3 regions of the Lysinibacillus sp. NPDC056959 genome follow, and region 3 is predicted to be linked to each of the others. Evidence: riboswitches for the same ligand, from Rfam matches in the RefSeq annotation. Region 3 holds a riboswitch; each other region holds the start of a gene.
The links. Region 3 has a riboswitch for cobalamin ahead of ACFTQ7_RS02905 ((2Fe-2S) ferredoxin domain-containing protein). Riboswitches for the same ligand answer to the same signal wherever they lie in the genome.

Region 1 (5,351 bases), on a different contig from region 3:
TTTCCAAGCGTACAAGGAAACAACCATCGCAAATGCAGCGCTAAGTTACTATTTTGCTCCAGTACTAGTAATTTGTTTATCACCAATCGTTTTGAAAGAGAAAATATATGCACGGAAAATCGTTTATGTTTGTGTTGCGCTAGTAGGCCTGTATTTTATCGTCCAAAGTCAAACTACCGAAACGAGCGAACATTATATCGGAATTGTCTATGGGCTTATTGCAGCTTGTTTCTATACAATAGTTACATTCACCAATAAGTATATCCGTGGATTAAAAGAACCTGATAATACGATTATTCAGCTTGCTCTAGCAGCGTTATTCCTTGCGCTTTATCTTTTTGGGACCAATGAGTTCCAAATAATGCAAATTGATATGAAATCAATTAGTTTACTTATAGCATTGGGTATTGTCCATGCTGGGATCGGCTTCTATTTGTTCTTTTTCGGAATGCGTCATCTAAAAGGGCAAAGTATAGCTATTTTAAGCTATATTGATCCGCTAACATCATTACTGATTTCGACGATGATTATAGGAGAGAAAGTGACGACACTACAAGTACTAGGCGCTATCCTTTTACTCGGCGCAACATTCCTGAGTGAAATGGATAAAACAAAGTTGATATCACAGCAATAAACGGACAGAAAGCTCCCGAAAGCCTTTTGGGTATTAGGGAGCTTTTAGTAAAGGGGAATAGTATTAGTTTTATCCCCTAAAGAACGTTTTGATATTTTTGAAGAAAGCATTCAGTTTATCTTATTTTCTTCGATTTTGGGAGAATGTTTGAGAATATATCCTGCATAATTTGTTGCAAAGTCTATTCTTCTTTACTATTGTGCCATGCACCATTATTTAGTTTCTTGGTCGGCAAAGGATGCTTCTACACTATTTAAATAAATTTGTCGATATTCTTCTTCGCTTAGATTAAATTCGTTGTTGACTAAATGGATTTCTTTTGCCAGTGTAGTATCTGATACTTTTCTGTTATCCGTATTAAATGTCACTTTTATTCCATCTTTATGAAACGTATAAATCGGATGTTCCGAATAATGATGAACAGCTTTCGTTTGGACATTACGTGTTGGACACATTTCAAGCACTACGTGTCTTTCTTTCACAATCTTATATGCTTCGGCACAATCTTTAATACATACTCCATGTCCTAATCTTTCAGCACCCAACAGTTCAACAGCCTCTAGAACGTTTTTACCAATTCCTGTTTCACCGGCATGAATAGTGACTCTGTAGCCATATTGGCTAAAGCGATTGGATCTACTCTACGAATTTTTCACAAAATCCTTCTTCTTCGGATGCACATAGGTCAATTGCCACTACACCTTTTCCAAGGAACTTTTTCCTCTTTTCAACCATCTCGAATGCACTTTCTACAGACATCGTCCTCACGCAAGACGGGATTATATTTCTCTTTATTTCGTAACAGCTTTCAGCGTCTCTCACCCCATCTATAACAGATTAAATAATCTCTTCCAAATTCCTTTAAAACCGACTTCCTCTACAACTTTTGCGGAAAGACCGTTATGGGCTTCCGTTAAAAATTCTAGTTTATTTGAATATATTTTTTTAAAAAAGTTCGTCCTTTTTTTCAATATCTCCCATCTCCATACTCGACATATCTATATAACTAAAAGTAAAGATTAGTGGGGCAAATATATTAGAAACTAATGATTTTGAAAGTAATAAAATGGATGTATTGAAAACAACATAATGCTACTTTTCTAGTGTAGTAAATTTATTATGACTCTAATAGAAAAATGGGTGATATTAGTCACGTTACCAAGTCCCACCTACCCATGCGAGATAAATCTATTTGCATACAATACAGTAACCTCTATAAGTGGGGAGGACTAAACTATTAATAAAAAAGAAATAAAAATATCTAACTAAATGAGGTGAGTTTATTGAAAAATGGACTTGGAAAATGGGAACAATTCTTACTTTTAAAACAAAATCCTTTAACAACTAACTGCATTCCAGAATCAACACTTTACAGTCTAGAAAACCTAATCTATTTATTAAATAAATATGAGTATATTTATGTGAAACATAATAGCGCCGGACAAGGAAGAGCAATTTATAAAATCTACAAAAGAAAAGATGGACACTATTGTTTTAACGGATTTACCATGCAAGGTGAAGAAATAAGTAAATGTGTAGCAGCAATTGAGGATTTCCACCAAGTTCTACATCCATATGAGAAACACGGTAGATTAAGCGGAAATTATATTATACAGGAAGGGGTCAAAAGTCTCACCCCTGATGGGGATTCAATATCTATTCGTGTTCATGTTCAAAATCTAAAGGGAAAATGGGTAATTGGTGGAATTTACGGAAGGGTTGCAACTGAGGATCATGGGATTGTCAATTCAAATCGGGGTTCTAAAGCAATATCGATTGAGGAATTATTATCAGGTTATTTGATGATGGATAATACAAAGAAAGATCAAACAATAGATTCTCTAAAAGAAGATTCAATTTTAGCAGCTGAAGTAATAGCATCCCACTTTCCTTGTAGAGAATATGGCATTGATTTTGGAATAAATCTTGAAGGAAAACCTATATTATTTGAAGTAAATACAACGCCTAGCATTCGTAGTTTTGCCAAAGTTGATAGGGCAATCTGGAAGAACATTGTTGAGATTAGGAAAAAGCAAAATGAAGGCTAAGTTTGAAATGTAGTTATTTTTCATTTTAGTCATCAGCATATTTCTATTCAATAGACATACATCAAAAAATTACTTTCCTTTCTATAATTTTAGGAAAGAAGAAACTTAATTGCATCCGTTACTTGTGAACGATTAGGGATTTCCTGAAAAAATGGATTATGGTTGGGTAGGCGCGATATGAATCAATTTTCTTTGGAGACGATTCAGCATGGGCTCAAATTCCCAGCCCTCAGGAACCTGAATTCGCGTACATTAGTTTATTTGGTTATTCGAAGTGTTAAAAGATTCTTTTGATTCACTCTTATTGGCGAAGGAAAATCCCTGGAAAAAATGTCTGTTTACAACTTAAGCAGACCTATTTTTATATTAATTATACTTTGTTAGAGATATGTAGAACTATAACTTCTGAATGATTGTAGGGAATAGTTTCACTTCATTTTGAAGCAACGTCCTAAAGATATTGGTTACTCGAAAGATTTCAGTATGTAGTTTTTTAGTAACCATTAATAACTACTTAGGCTTGGAATAAAGTTTAATTAAAAGCACTTCTTTAGCCTACATTTTAAGATAAATAAAAAGAATCCATTTCGAATAAAAGGCTTCTTATTTTTGCTTACTGAAGTACTATAAAAAACAATTAAAGAGAAAAGGAACCAATAAAACTAAAATAGCACCTATACCAAAAACAGAAATCACTTTTATCATGTCTTTCTTCAACAAAACACCACCTAATATCCATTTCTTAAAATCCAAACTATTATGTAAGGATGAGTGCTTTTATACTGCGTTTATATTAGTGTTAACGTTATTACTAGTGAATTAATTATTAGCAGTGTGAATTAGCCTTTCATAAGATCAAAAACTGACTGAACTTTCAGTAGTAACTGCTATAGCAGTAATTACTTTAGTATTTTGTGTTAAAGTTTTTAAATATGAATAATTAAGCATATCTATTTACTTAAAAAACAATGAAGCTTGAAAATTTAAAATGTTGACACAATGAGCGCTTTGCCGTAGATTTAAAGTAATTGCATAAAAGCGTTAGGTGCCCACTGCGGGAGAATAGGGAATAAAGTGAAAAACTTTAGCGGTCCCACCACTGTAAAAGGGAGTTTCATAGAGAATGCCACTAGCATCGTTCTGGGAAGGTTCTATGAAATGTTGAAATTGAGCCAGGAGACCTGCCTATCTGCTTCGTATTATATAGACGATGGAAAAGTCTGTAGTTTATTTGTTATGGATAAACTACAGGCTTTTTATTTTTTTCTCTAAATCATTCTTCGAGTAACGAGGGCAAAAAAGAAAGGGGAAATTTTCATGCAATTATTACAACAAACGATCCACAACATTCAAAGTGCCGACCACAAAATGATGGGGCAGGCAAGAGAACGCATAGATGCACTTTGCAAGCCACCTAGTAGTCTGGGAAAGCTGGAAACTCTAGCTGTGCAACTATCTGGTATTACAGGTGAACTATATCCTACAATTGATAATAAAGCAATTATTGTCTGTGCCGCGGATCATGGTGTCTGTGATGAAGGAGTGACACCGAACCCACAAAATGTGACGGTCTTCCAAACATTAAATTTTCCTAGAGGCGGAACTGGTGTCTGTGCTATCGCAAAAATCACAGATGCAAAAATTGTCACGGTAGACGTTGGCGTTAAAGAGGATATTCCAAGCGATGCTGGTGTTATCATTAAAAAGATTAAATATGGTACGGACAATATGGCAAAAGGACCTGCTATGTCAAGGGAAGAAGCCATTCAATCCATTGAAGTAGGAATTGAAGTAGCTACGGAAGAAATTAAAAAAGGGATAAATGTGCTCGGGACAGGTGAAATGGGTATCGGTAATACAACACCTAGTGCTGCTATATTATCGGTTCTTCATGAGTGTCATCCGAATGAAGTGACAGGCTTCGGTGCAGGAGTTGGACCAGGAGGGATTGCACATAAAGTAGAGGTTATTTACAATGCTATTGCATTAAATAAACCAAATCGCCATGATGCTATTAATATTCTTGCAAAAGTTGGAGGGCTAGAAATAGGCGCTATGGCAGGAGTGATACTTGCTGCCGCCGCACATCGAAAACCAGTTGTTATTGATGGCTTTATTTCTACTATTGCAGCTCTTATTGCATACGAACTTGAGCCAAACGTCAAAGACTATATTATTCCTTCTCATGCCTCTGAAGAACCAGGTGCAAAAATTGCCGCTGAAATGCTCGGAATTGAACCGATGCTACAAATGAATATGCGATTAGGAGAGGGCTCTGGTGCAGCTTTAGCCTTTCCTATTTTGGATGCAGCAAGCTCTATGATGAAAAACATGACTACATTAGAGGAAGCTATGCTACTGTTGAAAAAGTAGATCTATTAATCTTTAGGTGCTTATTGTCGCTGCTGTGGATGCACGGCGTTTGTGAAAATAAGAACAATTCAAAACAAGCCCAAATCTGATATTTGGGCTTGTTAATATGCAACGATATAGCTATGCCCGACTCAACCTCCGTAACGGTAAACGCCATTTCTTCATATATGAAAGTATTCTTAGTATTGTGATCACACCAAATAATACATATAAAAAGGTATCCCCTGAAAATAGTTGAAGTCCGATAATAAGCCCGGCTAGTGCTGCCCAAACACCATAAATTTCATCACGGAGGA
Region 2 (5,351 bases), on a different contig from region 3:
CAATTCGACCTTGCTGTAAAACATAAATTTGATCGCAATACATAGCCGCAATGTTTAAATCGTGGATTGCAGCAACAACTGTTAATTGTAAGGTTTGAATTAGATCCATAAGCTGCAATTGATGCTGAATATCTAGATGATTTGTTGGCTCATCTAAAATAAGCACTTGTGCTTGCTGAGCAAGGGCACGGGCAACCATCACACGCTTTTTTTCGCCACCCGAAAGAGAGCTATAGCTACGTTTCTCTAAATGAGCGATACCCGTTTGCTTCAGTGCATCCTTTACGATTTGAAAATCTTTCTCTTGATCAAACTCCAATAGTTTTTTATGGGGTGTTCTCCCCATACTCACTAAATCATGCACTGTAAAATCAAATAAGACCGGTGTTTCTTGACTCACAACTGCTAGATTTTTAGCTATGTTTTTACTCGATTGCTTTAGAATATCTTGTTCATTTAATAACACTGTTCCACTTTCTGGTTTTAATAAACGGTACATATTCTTTAATAGCGTTGACTTCCCACTACCATTAGGACCGATCAACCCAACAAATTGCTTGTCCTTTATTTGAACATTTACTTCATGTAATATGCGTTCATCGGAAATGGAGAATGATATTTGTTTCGCTTCTAATGTCATATTTTTTTAATCTCCTTCACCGAAAGAATAATTGTTACGACGTAGCAGCCAAATGAAAAATGGGCCTCCGCAAAAAGCCGTGATAATTCCTATCGGCATTTCCTCAGGGGCAATTAATATTCGAGCAAGTGCATCTGCCCAAACTAAGAAGATCCCCCCTAATAATGCGCTAATCGGTATGACATACTTATGATTTGAACCTACAATTAGCCGTACAATATGTGGAATGATTAAACCAACAAATCCAATTGAGCCACTTACAGCAACCAGCACACCCGTTAATAACGATACTAATAAAATAAGCTGTATTCGAAATTGTTGTAAGTTAACCCCTAATGTAACTGCGGCTTCTTCTCCAAGAAGTAATAAATTTAAGCTGCGATAGTTGAGCCATAACAAGGCAAATACTGCAATAAAAATGACTGCAGGAATTACAAGAATACTCCATTTCGCACCTGCTAGGCTTCCTAGCATCCAAAACATGACTGCCTTCATTCCCCCCTCTTGCTTCGACAACATTAAGATAAAATTTGAAATAGCAGATAAAATAAATGACACCGCCATCCCTGAAAGCAAAAGTCGAAAGACGGATACTCTACCGCCAACATGCGATAAGAAGAAAACTAACCCCATTGCTGTGAGAGAGCCTAAAAAAGCCGATACGGAAAGAGCATAAACGCCCAGAAATGAAAAGGCACCTAAAATGATGACAGCTGTGGCACCAACCGTCGCTCCAGAAGAAATCCCTAAAATATATGGTTCTGCAATTGAATTACGAACGAGCGCCTGAATAGCTGCTCCTGCAATTGCCAAGCCTGCTCCGACGATAGCAGCGAGTAATACACGCGGAGCCCTTATTTGCCAAATGATAATTTCCTGTGAGCGACTCCAATCTTGTTCGATTGAGCTTTGAATAATAGGGATTTTAGAAAGGATAACCTTCCATACATAAAGTGGCGTAACGGAAACCGATCCAACCATAATTGCAATTGTCATTGAAATAATAAGTAGTAGAAGAAGGGTCATTGAAAGTAACATAAATTTTCTATTCATCTTTTTATTAACTCCTAATCATTAAACATTAATTTCATCTAGCCGTAATTGTAGCTGATACTCTGCTACTATTTGCAGTACGAAGATAAATGAAAGAAAAAAGGGTATTCCATGCAAATGCGCATGGAAATACCCTAGAATCAATTATGCCTGGCATAATCGCGTCTTTCAGCGTGTATTTGGACACCTGCTGAAAGAAATTAAACAAAGTTAGATTTTCTTCTACTATTGTCCGTAATCGCTTTCATCCTCGTGGGCATTACAGGAATAACTAAATGGCAGGTCTCCTGGCTTCGAATCAATGTACCTATGATTGCCTTCCCATTCTAGAACAGTGGCTAAATCATCATAGAACTCCTCGTTACAGTTGCGGGACAGCGTCGGATTTGCACCGATTTCCCTTTTAAGTGACACATTGTACAAGATGTCACACCATTAGTATCGAATGATTTAAAATTATGACAATTCTATCATATATTTCAATAGTTAGTCTATACTATCAATCATTTATCAAGTTAAGAAACACCTTTATGTTAACCTAAAATAATAATAAAATTGACACAAAAACTTTATTTTTTTACACTATTATTATCAACATTACTTTTTAGGGGTGACATAATGACAACCGTTGTGGAACATACACATCAAAAATTAAGAACAGTAGATATTGCATACATTGGACTATTTTCAACATTAATGATGATAGGAGCTAATATTACGTCCATTGTACCTTTCATGGTTGTTGGCGGAGTACCGATCACATTACAAACGTTTTTTGCTATTTTAGCGGGACTTATTCTCGGTAGTAGAAAAGGGGCACTCGCTTGTACTGTTTATATGTGCATCGGTTTAGCAGGCGCACCTGTATTTGCACGATTCAGCGGAGGCTTTGGACAAATTTTAAGTCCTACATTTGGTTTCATTGTCTCGTTTATATTAGCAGCATTTGTCGCAGGGCTTATTGTAGAACGCATTGGAACGAAGAAAAGCTATGTAGTTGCTGCATTAGTTGCAACTGCTATTAATTATTTATTAGGGACAAATTGGATGTACTTTGCCTATAAGCTATGGGCTAGTGCGCCTGATGCTTTCACGTATAAAATAGCATGGCTTTGGATGATGCCTCCTTTGCCAAAGGATATTATTTTAGCTATATTCGCGGGTATTTTTGCATACCGTCTTCAAAAGGTATTAAAAATAATTCCAATCAAATAAAGGTTCATCACCAAAACGTAGGTTGATTTCCGTTCCGACTTATATATAAGGCAAAGAGTGTCGGGGCTTTAACCTCTATCATAAACTAAACAAATATTTTAAAACCTAAAAATGTCCCATCAGTATTTTACATACTAATGGGACATTCTATTGTTAAACGTATGTTTTCATCCAGTTTAAGAAGTTATCAATAACTACATCTAGGAATTTGATAGTACCCTCATCTGTTAAATTGCCTTCAGCATCAAATTTAGTGTGTACTGCGCCAATATAAACATCATTACCACTAAGTAATGGTGAATTTACTCCAGGTGAGAATAAAATATCTCTTAAGTGTAATTGTGCTTTAACAGTACCTAAGTTACCCATTGATGCACCCATCATGAATGATGGCTTGCCAATCATTACTTTATCAACGCGAGATAACCAATCGATGGCGTTAACCATAACACCTGGCACTGTACCATTATATTCTGGAGTCAGCCAAAGAACGGCATCCGCCTCTTTTACTTTTGCTTTAAAATCTAATACTGTTTGCGGTGCTTCATTTTCGATATCTTGGTTATACATTGGTAGGTCTTTTAAGCTTAATACTTCAAGATCCAATTCCTCCGCATAACGCTTTTGAATAAATTTCGCTAACTGCAGATTATAAGATTCTTTACGGATACTACCTACGATTGCTACTACTTTCACAATATTTCCTCCTAAATGTGCATTAAATTTATTTTTTGTAAAGCACTTTTATTTTATACCGACCTAATAATAGGTTGCAAATTCCTCAACTGGTTTACGATAACCACGCAAGCGGCGACTACTTTCTTTTTCCTTACCAATTGTAATCATTAGCGCAATTTCTTGTGTTTCCGGGACATTAAAAAGGGCTCTCATTTGTTGGTGATCAAAGCCGATCATTGGACATGTATCCCATCCACGATTTTTGGCTGCCAACATAAATAACATAGCTGAAAGTGAAGCGTTACGAATAGCCTCCTCTTTCTTAAACTCCTCGCCGCGCTCATTATAAAATTTTGTATTTTCTTCAACAAGATTTTCTAACTCACAAGCATTAATAATGCCTAAGTCTACCATCCCTTGACTAAGGTTAGCAGTTTTTTTATAGGCTTCTTTATCTCCTAAAACAAGTATAACCGCCGAGGCTGAGTGCACTTTATATTGCCCGTATGCTGCTTCTCTTACTTTTTCTTTTTTTTCTTCATCTAAGACAACGATGTAATTAGCATGCTGTAAATTAAAAGCAGATGGAGCAAGTTTGACATCCTCCAAAATAGGACGTATATCTTCTTCGCTCATCTTAATACCCTCTATAAAATTATTCGCAGAACGACGCTTATCTATTACCTTTGCAAACTCCATCCAATTGACCTCCAATCATTTTCTTTTAAAAATATGTAATTTCCATTCAGCGAGGCTTGTGTTTCTCTACTGAATGGAATGAAAAGTATTACTCTTATTCTTTATCGAACGTAATCGTACTTCTTACAGTGTCAATAGGACGAACAAGCTCTTCAATTTGTGCACGCTTTGGCTCTAAAAACGGTGGCAACGATAATTTTTCACCTAATGTTTCATAAGGCTCGTCCCCCATAAATCCTGGGCCATCAGTAGCTAGCTCAAATAAAATTTGTGGTGCAACTCGTGCATAAAGGGATTCAAAGAAGTGACGGTTTACATAACCCGAAGTATGGAAGCCAAAGCTTTCAAATCGTTCAGTCCATTCATCTAATACAGCGCGATCCTCTACGCGGAATGCTGCATGATGTACTGTACCGAAGCCTTGACGAGCTACTGGTAAAACTGCGTTAAACTCTACAATGATTTGTGCACCGTTTCCGCCTTCACCAACCTCAAATAAATGGAAATCCCCTTCCTCTGCAATTTCTGTAAAGAGCATCACTTTTTCTAGCACCTCTTTGAAATATTTTAAATTGGCAACTCTTACAAAAACTGGACCTAAGCCTGTAATTGCGTATTCTAGAGGAATCGGTCCATCTTGCCATGGAGTGCCTGATGCAACGCCTGTATTGTTTTCATCAGAAATAAGTTGATATTGCTGATCATCAAAATCTACGAATGATAAAGTTTTCTTGCCAAATTGCTCTTGTATACCTGTATGTTTAACATTTAATCGATCAAAACGTTTTACCCAATAGTCCAATGCCGCATCTGTAGGCACGCGGAATGAAGTTTTGGAAATTTCATTCGTTCCATGCACACCTTTTGGGATGTTTGGGAAATCGAAAAATGTCATATCAGTACCAGCACTACCTTTATCATCCGCAAAGAATAAATGATATGTTTGGATATCATCCTGATTTACTGTTTTTTTCACTAATCGCATCCCTAATACATAAGTAAAGAATTTATAATTCTCTTCCGCACTACTTGTAATAGCAGTAACGTGGTGAATTCCTTTTAAATG
Region 3 (5,351 bases):
TTATTCATATAAGCATACTTATCAATGAGTAACATCGCTTACCCCTCTTTATGTTTACCGCGCATTAAGCCGATGAAATAGCCAATAAATCCGGCTCCAATAGCAGCTTGGAGTGCGAATAATAAGCTTTCTATTTCACCACTTGGTGGCTCCCATAAGCTTTCAAACCAAGGCTCGTAGTTAGCATCTATTTCACCAATTGCTGCCTCCGCTTCGCCATCAGCACCTTCAAAATCTGCGCCTTTTTGAATGAAGAGGGGGATGATTGCTAACAACACAACAATTGCTAAGAGCAGTAAATTTTTTTTCATGTTAGTGAGCCTCCTTTGCCGAGAAAACGCGTAAAGCTTTTAATTCGCTCACATTGTATTTTTTTAAGAAGTTCATAACGATCACTGTTAAAATGCCTTCGCTAACAGCAAGAGGAATTTGCGTGAACGCAAAAATACTAGCAAACTTTGTAAATGAAGCCATAAAGCCTCCGACTTCAGAAGGGAAGGCGAGAGCTAATTGTACAGAAGTGACAATATATGTACCTAAGTCACCAAGCATTGCTGCTAAAAAGACAGCTACTGAAAATGATAATCCCATTTTTTGAGAGCCCTTAAAAACATAATAAGCAATAATAGGACCAGCAATTGCCATAGAAAAGGCATTAGCACCTAAAGTCGTCAGCCCACCATGTGCTAAAAGCAAAGATTGGAATAATAATACAATTGTCCCGATAACGCTTATTGCTAATGGTCCAAAAAGAACTGTTCCAAGACCAACCCCTGTCGGATGTGAACAACTACCTGTTACAGATGGGATTTTTAAAGCTGATAGTACAAAGGCAAAGGCACCAGATAATCCTAAAATCATTTTTGTTTCAGGATTTTCATCAATAGTTTTACGAATAGAACGTAATCCTAAAATAATAAATGGAATGGATAAGACCCACCAAAAAATCGCCCATTCAATTGGCAAAAAGCCCTCCATAATGTGCATCGCAAATGCACGATCTGGCACGAATAAAAATGCCAATAAGAAATAACTAAGCTTCCAACCTGAGAATTTCAAAACCTCTCCTCCTCACATTAAAATAGTTAGAATTAGTATGCGATGAAATCAAAAAAGCACTTCTCCAATTGTGGAAAAGTGCATAGCTAAAAATGCAAATAAAATTCTAATTTGCTCAGCCGCATACCTATCCTCGTAGGTTCAAACGATCACATATTTTTCGGCAGGTCTCCTGGCTTTAGATCAACGTTTTATAGGCCTTCCCATCCTTTGGACAGTGACATTATCTATAAAACTCCCTAGTACAGTGGCGGGACCGCGCCGGACTTAAACCGGCTTCCCTTTTAAGCGAAATGATGAACAATTCGCACCGAAAAAAGATGAAGTTGTGATTTCACGACAAAGTGTAACATGATTTTCCATATATATGCTATACTTTTTAAGAAAAAATTTTTAATTGAGTGTCTATGTCGAAAATTTAGATAAATAGAAAAGAAATGTCATGTTTTTCATTAAAAAATTACTGAAAATGTCACAAATTTAGAAAGAAATATTGAAATTTTAAAAAAATAGGCTATGATAGAAACAGTTTTTAATTTTAAAAAAATAATAATTTCATATAAAACATTCATAAGTGCTTGAATATTTTCAAGATAATAGGGAAATCGGTGAGAATCCGATACAGCCCCCGCTACTGTAATAGCTGATGAAATCGCGGATGCCACTAGTGAGAACTAGGAAGGCGCGAAAGTAAAAGGAAGCTTAAGTCAGGAAACCTGCTTATGTGATGATACATGCAAACTTTTCGGAGGGAGAAGTTGAAGCGAGAACGAGTACCTGTATATATTCGTTTTTATTTGGCTTCTACTAAACCTTTACTCTTCGTCTAGAGTAAAGGTTTTTCTTTTTCCTAAAAGCAAATGAGGGGAGAAAAACTATGACAACTTGGAATTTAGAGGGGATGAAAACACATCTTTTTATATGCAATGGTAGTAGCTGTATGAAAAAAGATGCTGAGGACATTACTCAGGCAATTCGTGATGAAATACAGGTACTGGAACTTGATAAGGAAATACATACGACAAGGACTCGCTGTAATGGTAGGTGTAAAGATGCTTGTGTTGTCATTGCTTATCCTCAAGGGAATTGGTACCGCGTGCCGACAACAGAGCATGCGAAGGCACTCGTACAAGATTTAAATCATGAATCTTTACATAATGAGCATGTCTTTACTTTACGTGAAGGATCTTTACAGCGTACAGCACAAACAACAGCCATTAAAGGTATTGAAAAGGTGAAAGAGGGGTAACAAAATGGCGCAAAAAGGTAAGATTTTCGTAGTTGGCTTTGGCCCTGGAGACTTTAAACATATTACGACTCGTGCTGTAGAGGCACTACAACAAAGTCATATGATTATTGGTTATAAAACCTATGTTGAGCTTATTCAAGATTTAGTTAGTGCAAAGTCGATTATTAGTACTGGTATGACAGAAGAAGTTTCACGTGCACAGGAAGCGGTACGTCAAGCAGAGGCTGGAAGTATCGTATCGGTTATTTCCAGCGGTGATGCCGGTGTTTATGGGATGGCTGGATTAGTGTATGAAGTATTAATCGAGCTAGGATGGACTGAAGCTACTGGTATCGAAGTAGAAATTGTTCCAGGTATTTCTGCTATTAATTCGTGTGCAAGTTTACTAGGTGCTCCTATTATGCACGACGCTTGTACAATTAGTTTGAGTGACCACTTAACACCTTGGAATTTAATTGCTAAGCGAGTAGAAGCAGCGGCGATGGCGGATTTTGTTATTGCGCTTTATAACCCAAAAAGTGGACGTCGTACGAGACAAATTGTAGAGGCTCAACGAATTTTATTAGAATATCGTTCGCCAGATACACCGGTTGGACTTGTGAAAAGCGCGTATCGTGACCGTCAGGAAATTACGATGACGACTTTAGCAGAAATGCTTGAACATGATATCGGCATGTTAACAACCGTTATTATCGGGAATTCAACAACATTTTTCTATGACAATAAAATGATTACACCACGTGGTTATCAGCGTAAATATACACTTGGAGAAGAAAAACAGCCGTTACGACCACATCAACGACTAAAGGAAGAAAATGAACCATGGGCAATGAATCAAGAAACTGGGGCAGCGCGAAATGATTTTGCAACAGATCCGAATGCCAATCGTATAAAGCCCAGTTTAGCTATAACACCACAACCAAAGCCTAAAAAGTCATCCCTTGAAATGGCAACAGCAGCTCTGGCAAAGGTGAAGGGAACTAACGCTGTGAAAGTAACATCTAAGCTCGTTCAACAAAAAATCGAATCGGTTTTTGAATTAGCTGTTAGTCCTGGGGTAGCCAATAAGTTTTTTACTCCTCAACAAATGATGACCTTAGCTGAGGTAGTTGGTGAGGAAGGAACGATGGAGTATACACCAGACCACCAAATTCATTTAAAAATTCCTACGTCTGAGCCAGGAGAGATTACAGCAAAGCTTCGTGAAGTGGGCTTTTTACTAACACCAATTGGTGACGTACTTTCGTTAAAGGCTTGTGATTTTTGTTACGGAGAAAAAACCGATTCGATCCCATATGCGGAAGAGATTCAAGAAAAGCTTGGTGGCATGTCGTTACCGAAAACATTGAATATTGGTTTTAATGGCTGTGGTATGGCGTGTTATCGAGCCGTATTTGATGATATTGGCATTGTTTATCGTAAAAGTAAATTCGATGTTTTTATTGGTGCCAAGCCAGTTGGTCGGACAGCACATGCGGCTCAGCCTGTTGTTGAGGGATTAGAACCTGAACAGCTAATACCGCTTATTACCGACATTATCGAAGAATATAAAGCAAATGCACATCCAAATGAACGTTTGTTTAAATACTTCAAGCGTGTGAAAAAGATCCTACATTTTACGTATCAGGATATGTCTTCAAAAATAAAAGTTGAGCCAGCTCCATGCGGCGACTAGTGAGGGGTAATGAGATGAAAGCAATTTTATTTGTCGGCCACGGGAGCCGTTTAGAAGCAGGAAATGAAGAGGTACGCACGTTTATCGAGCAAATGAAACCTCGTATTGATGAGCGTTTTTTAGTAGAAACATGTTTTTTAGAGTTTGCCTCGCCGAACATCGAAGAAGGTATTACGAATTGTGTGAAGAAGGGCGCTACAGAGGTGCATGTTATTCCGATTATTCTTCTTCATGCTGGACATTCAAAAATGCATATTCCAGCAGAAATCGAACATGCGCGTGAGCATTATCCAAATATTACGTTCACATATGGTCAAACAATCGGTATCCATGAAGAAATATTTGCGATTTTAGAAGATCGTTTAGCAGAAATCGGCTTTAATGCTGAAGAAGAACATAAGGATACTGCGGTTTTATTAATTGCACGAGGCGGCAGTGACCCATATGCAAATGGTGATTTTTATAAAATTACACGCCTGTTATGGGAGAAACTCCCGGTTCAATATGTAGAAAGCGCATTTATGGGGGTTACAGATCCTCGTGTTGAAGAAGGAATTGAGCGCTGTGTGAAGCTTGGTGCTAAAAAAATCATTATGCTACCGTACTTTTTATTCACTGGTATCTTAATGGAACGAATGAATGGTATGTGTAAGCAATTTAACGAAAAATATGCTGACTGTGATATTCAAATTGCCAATTATTTTGGCTATCATGATCGTTTACAAAATGTGTTATTAGAGCGAATTGAACAAGCTGTGAATGGTACATCAACAGGTATGCAAGATTTAGAAAATTATCGTGCTTATGCGGCGGTTCATGGACATGCGCATCATCATCACCACCACGATCATGATCACGACCATGACCACCATCACCACGACCATGATCACGACCATCATCATCACCATGAAGAGGAGCCGGTGAAATGATTTTCATGTTAGCGGGGACGAGCGATGCTAGGAATCTAGCACTTGAACTACAGTCAGCAGGTCATGCTGTGACAGCTACGGTCGTTACTGAATCAGCCGCTTCAAGCCTTGCAGAAGTAGGCCTTCCTCATCTAGTTGGTCGTTTAACGGCGGAGGAAATGGCGACGATTATTACCGAGCGAGGGTCTCGTTTAGTTGTAGACGCCTCTCATCCATTTGCTGAAGAAGCTTCAAAAAATGCCATGGCGGCAGCAGAGCAAGCAAATGTTCCGTATATTCGCTATGAACGTGCTCATGAGCATTATGCCCATCCACTAATTACGGTTGTGAAGGATTATGAGGAGGCTGCCCATTTAGCAGCGGAAAAACGTGGAGTCATTATGCTAACGACGGGCAGTAAAACACTAGCGACTTTTACAAAGGTGTTACATGGCTTAGA

Region 1: it holds a riboswitch for cobalamin, as region 3 does, so the genes downstream of both, cobT (nicotinate-nucleotide--dimethylbenzimidazole phosphoribosyltransferase) here and ACFTQ7_RS02905 ((2Fe-2S) ferredoxin domain-containing protein) in region 3, are expected to answer to the same signal.
Region 2: it holds a riboswitch for cobalamin, as region 3 does, so the genes downstream of both, ACFTQ7_RS19275 (FecCD family ABC transporter permease) here and ACFTQ7_RS02905 ((2Fe-2S) ferredoxin domain-containing protein) in region 3, are expected to answer to the same signal.

The regions. Positions count from the first base shown of each region.
Region 1 is NZ_JBHURE010000041.1:10,831-16,181, forward strand. Features, by position in the region: gene ACFTQ7_RS23910 (DMT family transporter) at 1-634, shown strand, start outside; gene ACFTQ7_RS23915 (amidohydrolase family protein) at 847-1,233, opposite strand; gene ACFTQ7_RS23920 (hypothetical protein) at 1,271-1,393, opposite strand; partial or broken gene ACFTQ7_RS23925 (phosphoenolpyruvate phosphomutase) at 1,486-1,605, opposite strand; gene ACFTQ7_RS23930 (YheC/YheD family protein) at 1,918-2,682, shown strand; cobalamin riboswitch at 3,709-3,885, shown strand; gene cobT (nicotinate-nucleotide--dimethylbenzimidazole phosphoribosyltransferase) at 4,000-5,055, shown strand; gene ACFTQ7_RS23940 (trimeric intracellular cation channel family protein) at 5,176-5,351, opposite strand, start outside.
Region 2 is NZ_JBHURE010000021.1:53,171-58,521, forward strand. Features, by position in the region: gene ACFTQ7_RS19270 (heme ABC transporter ATP-binding protein) at 1-640, opposite strand, end outside; gene ACFTQ7_RS19275 (FecCD family ABC transporter permease) at 647-1,693, opposite strand; cobalamin riboswitch at 1,954-2,145, opposite strand; gene ACFTQ7_RS19280 (biotin transporter BioY) at 2,312-2,908, shown strand; gene ACFTQ7_RS19285 (NADPH-dependent FMN reductase) at 3,062-3,604, opposite strand; gene ACFTQ7_RS19290 (nitroreductase family protein) at 3,668-4,285, opposite strand; gene ACFTQ7_RS19295 (ring-cleaving dioxygenase) at 4,380-5,351, opposite strand, start outside.
Region 3 is NZ_JBHURE010000002.1:168,268-173,618, reverse strand. Features, by position in the region: gene cbiQ (cobalt ECF transporter T component CbiQ) at 1-35, opposite strand, end outside; gene ACFTQ7_RS02915 (energy-coupling factor ABC transporter substrate-binding protein) at 39-311, opposite strand; gene ACFTQ7_RS02910 (energy-coupling factor ABC transporter permease) at 313-1,059, opposite strand; cobalamin riboswitch at 1,205-1,389, opposite strand; cobalamin riboswitch at 1,616-1,797, shown strand; gene ACFTQ7_RS02905 ((2Fe-2S) ferredoxin domain-containing protein) at 1,937-2,308, shown strand; gene cobJ (precorrin-3B C(17)-methyltransferase) at 2,313-3,983, shown strand; gene ACFTQ7_RS02895 (sirohydrochlorin chelatase) at 3,998-4,912, shown strand; gene cobK (precorrin-6A reductase) at 4,909-5,351, shown strand, end outside.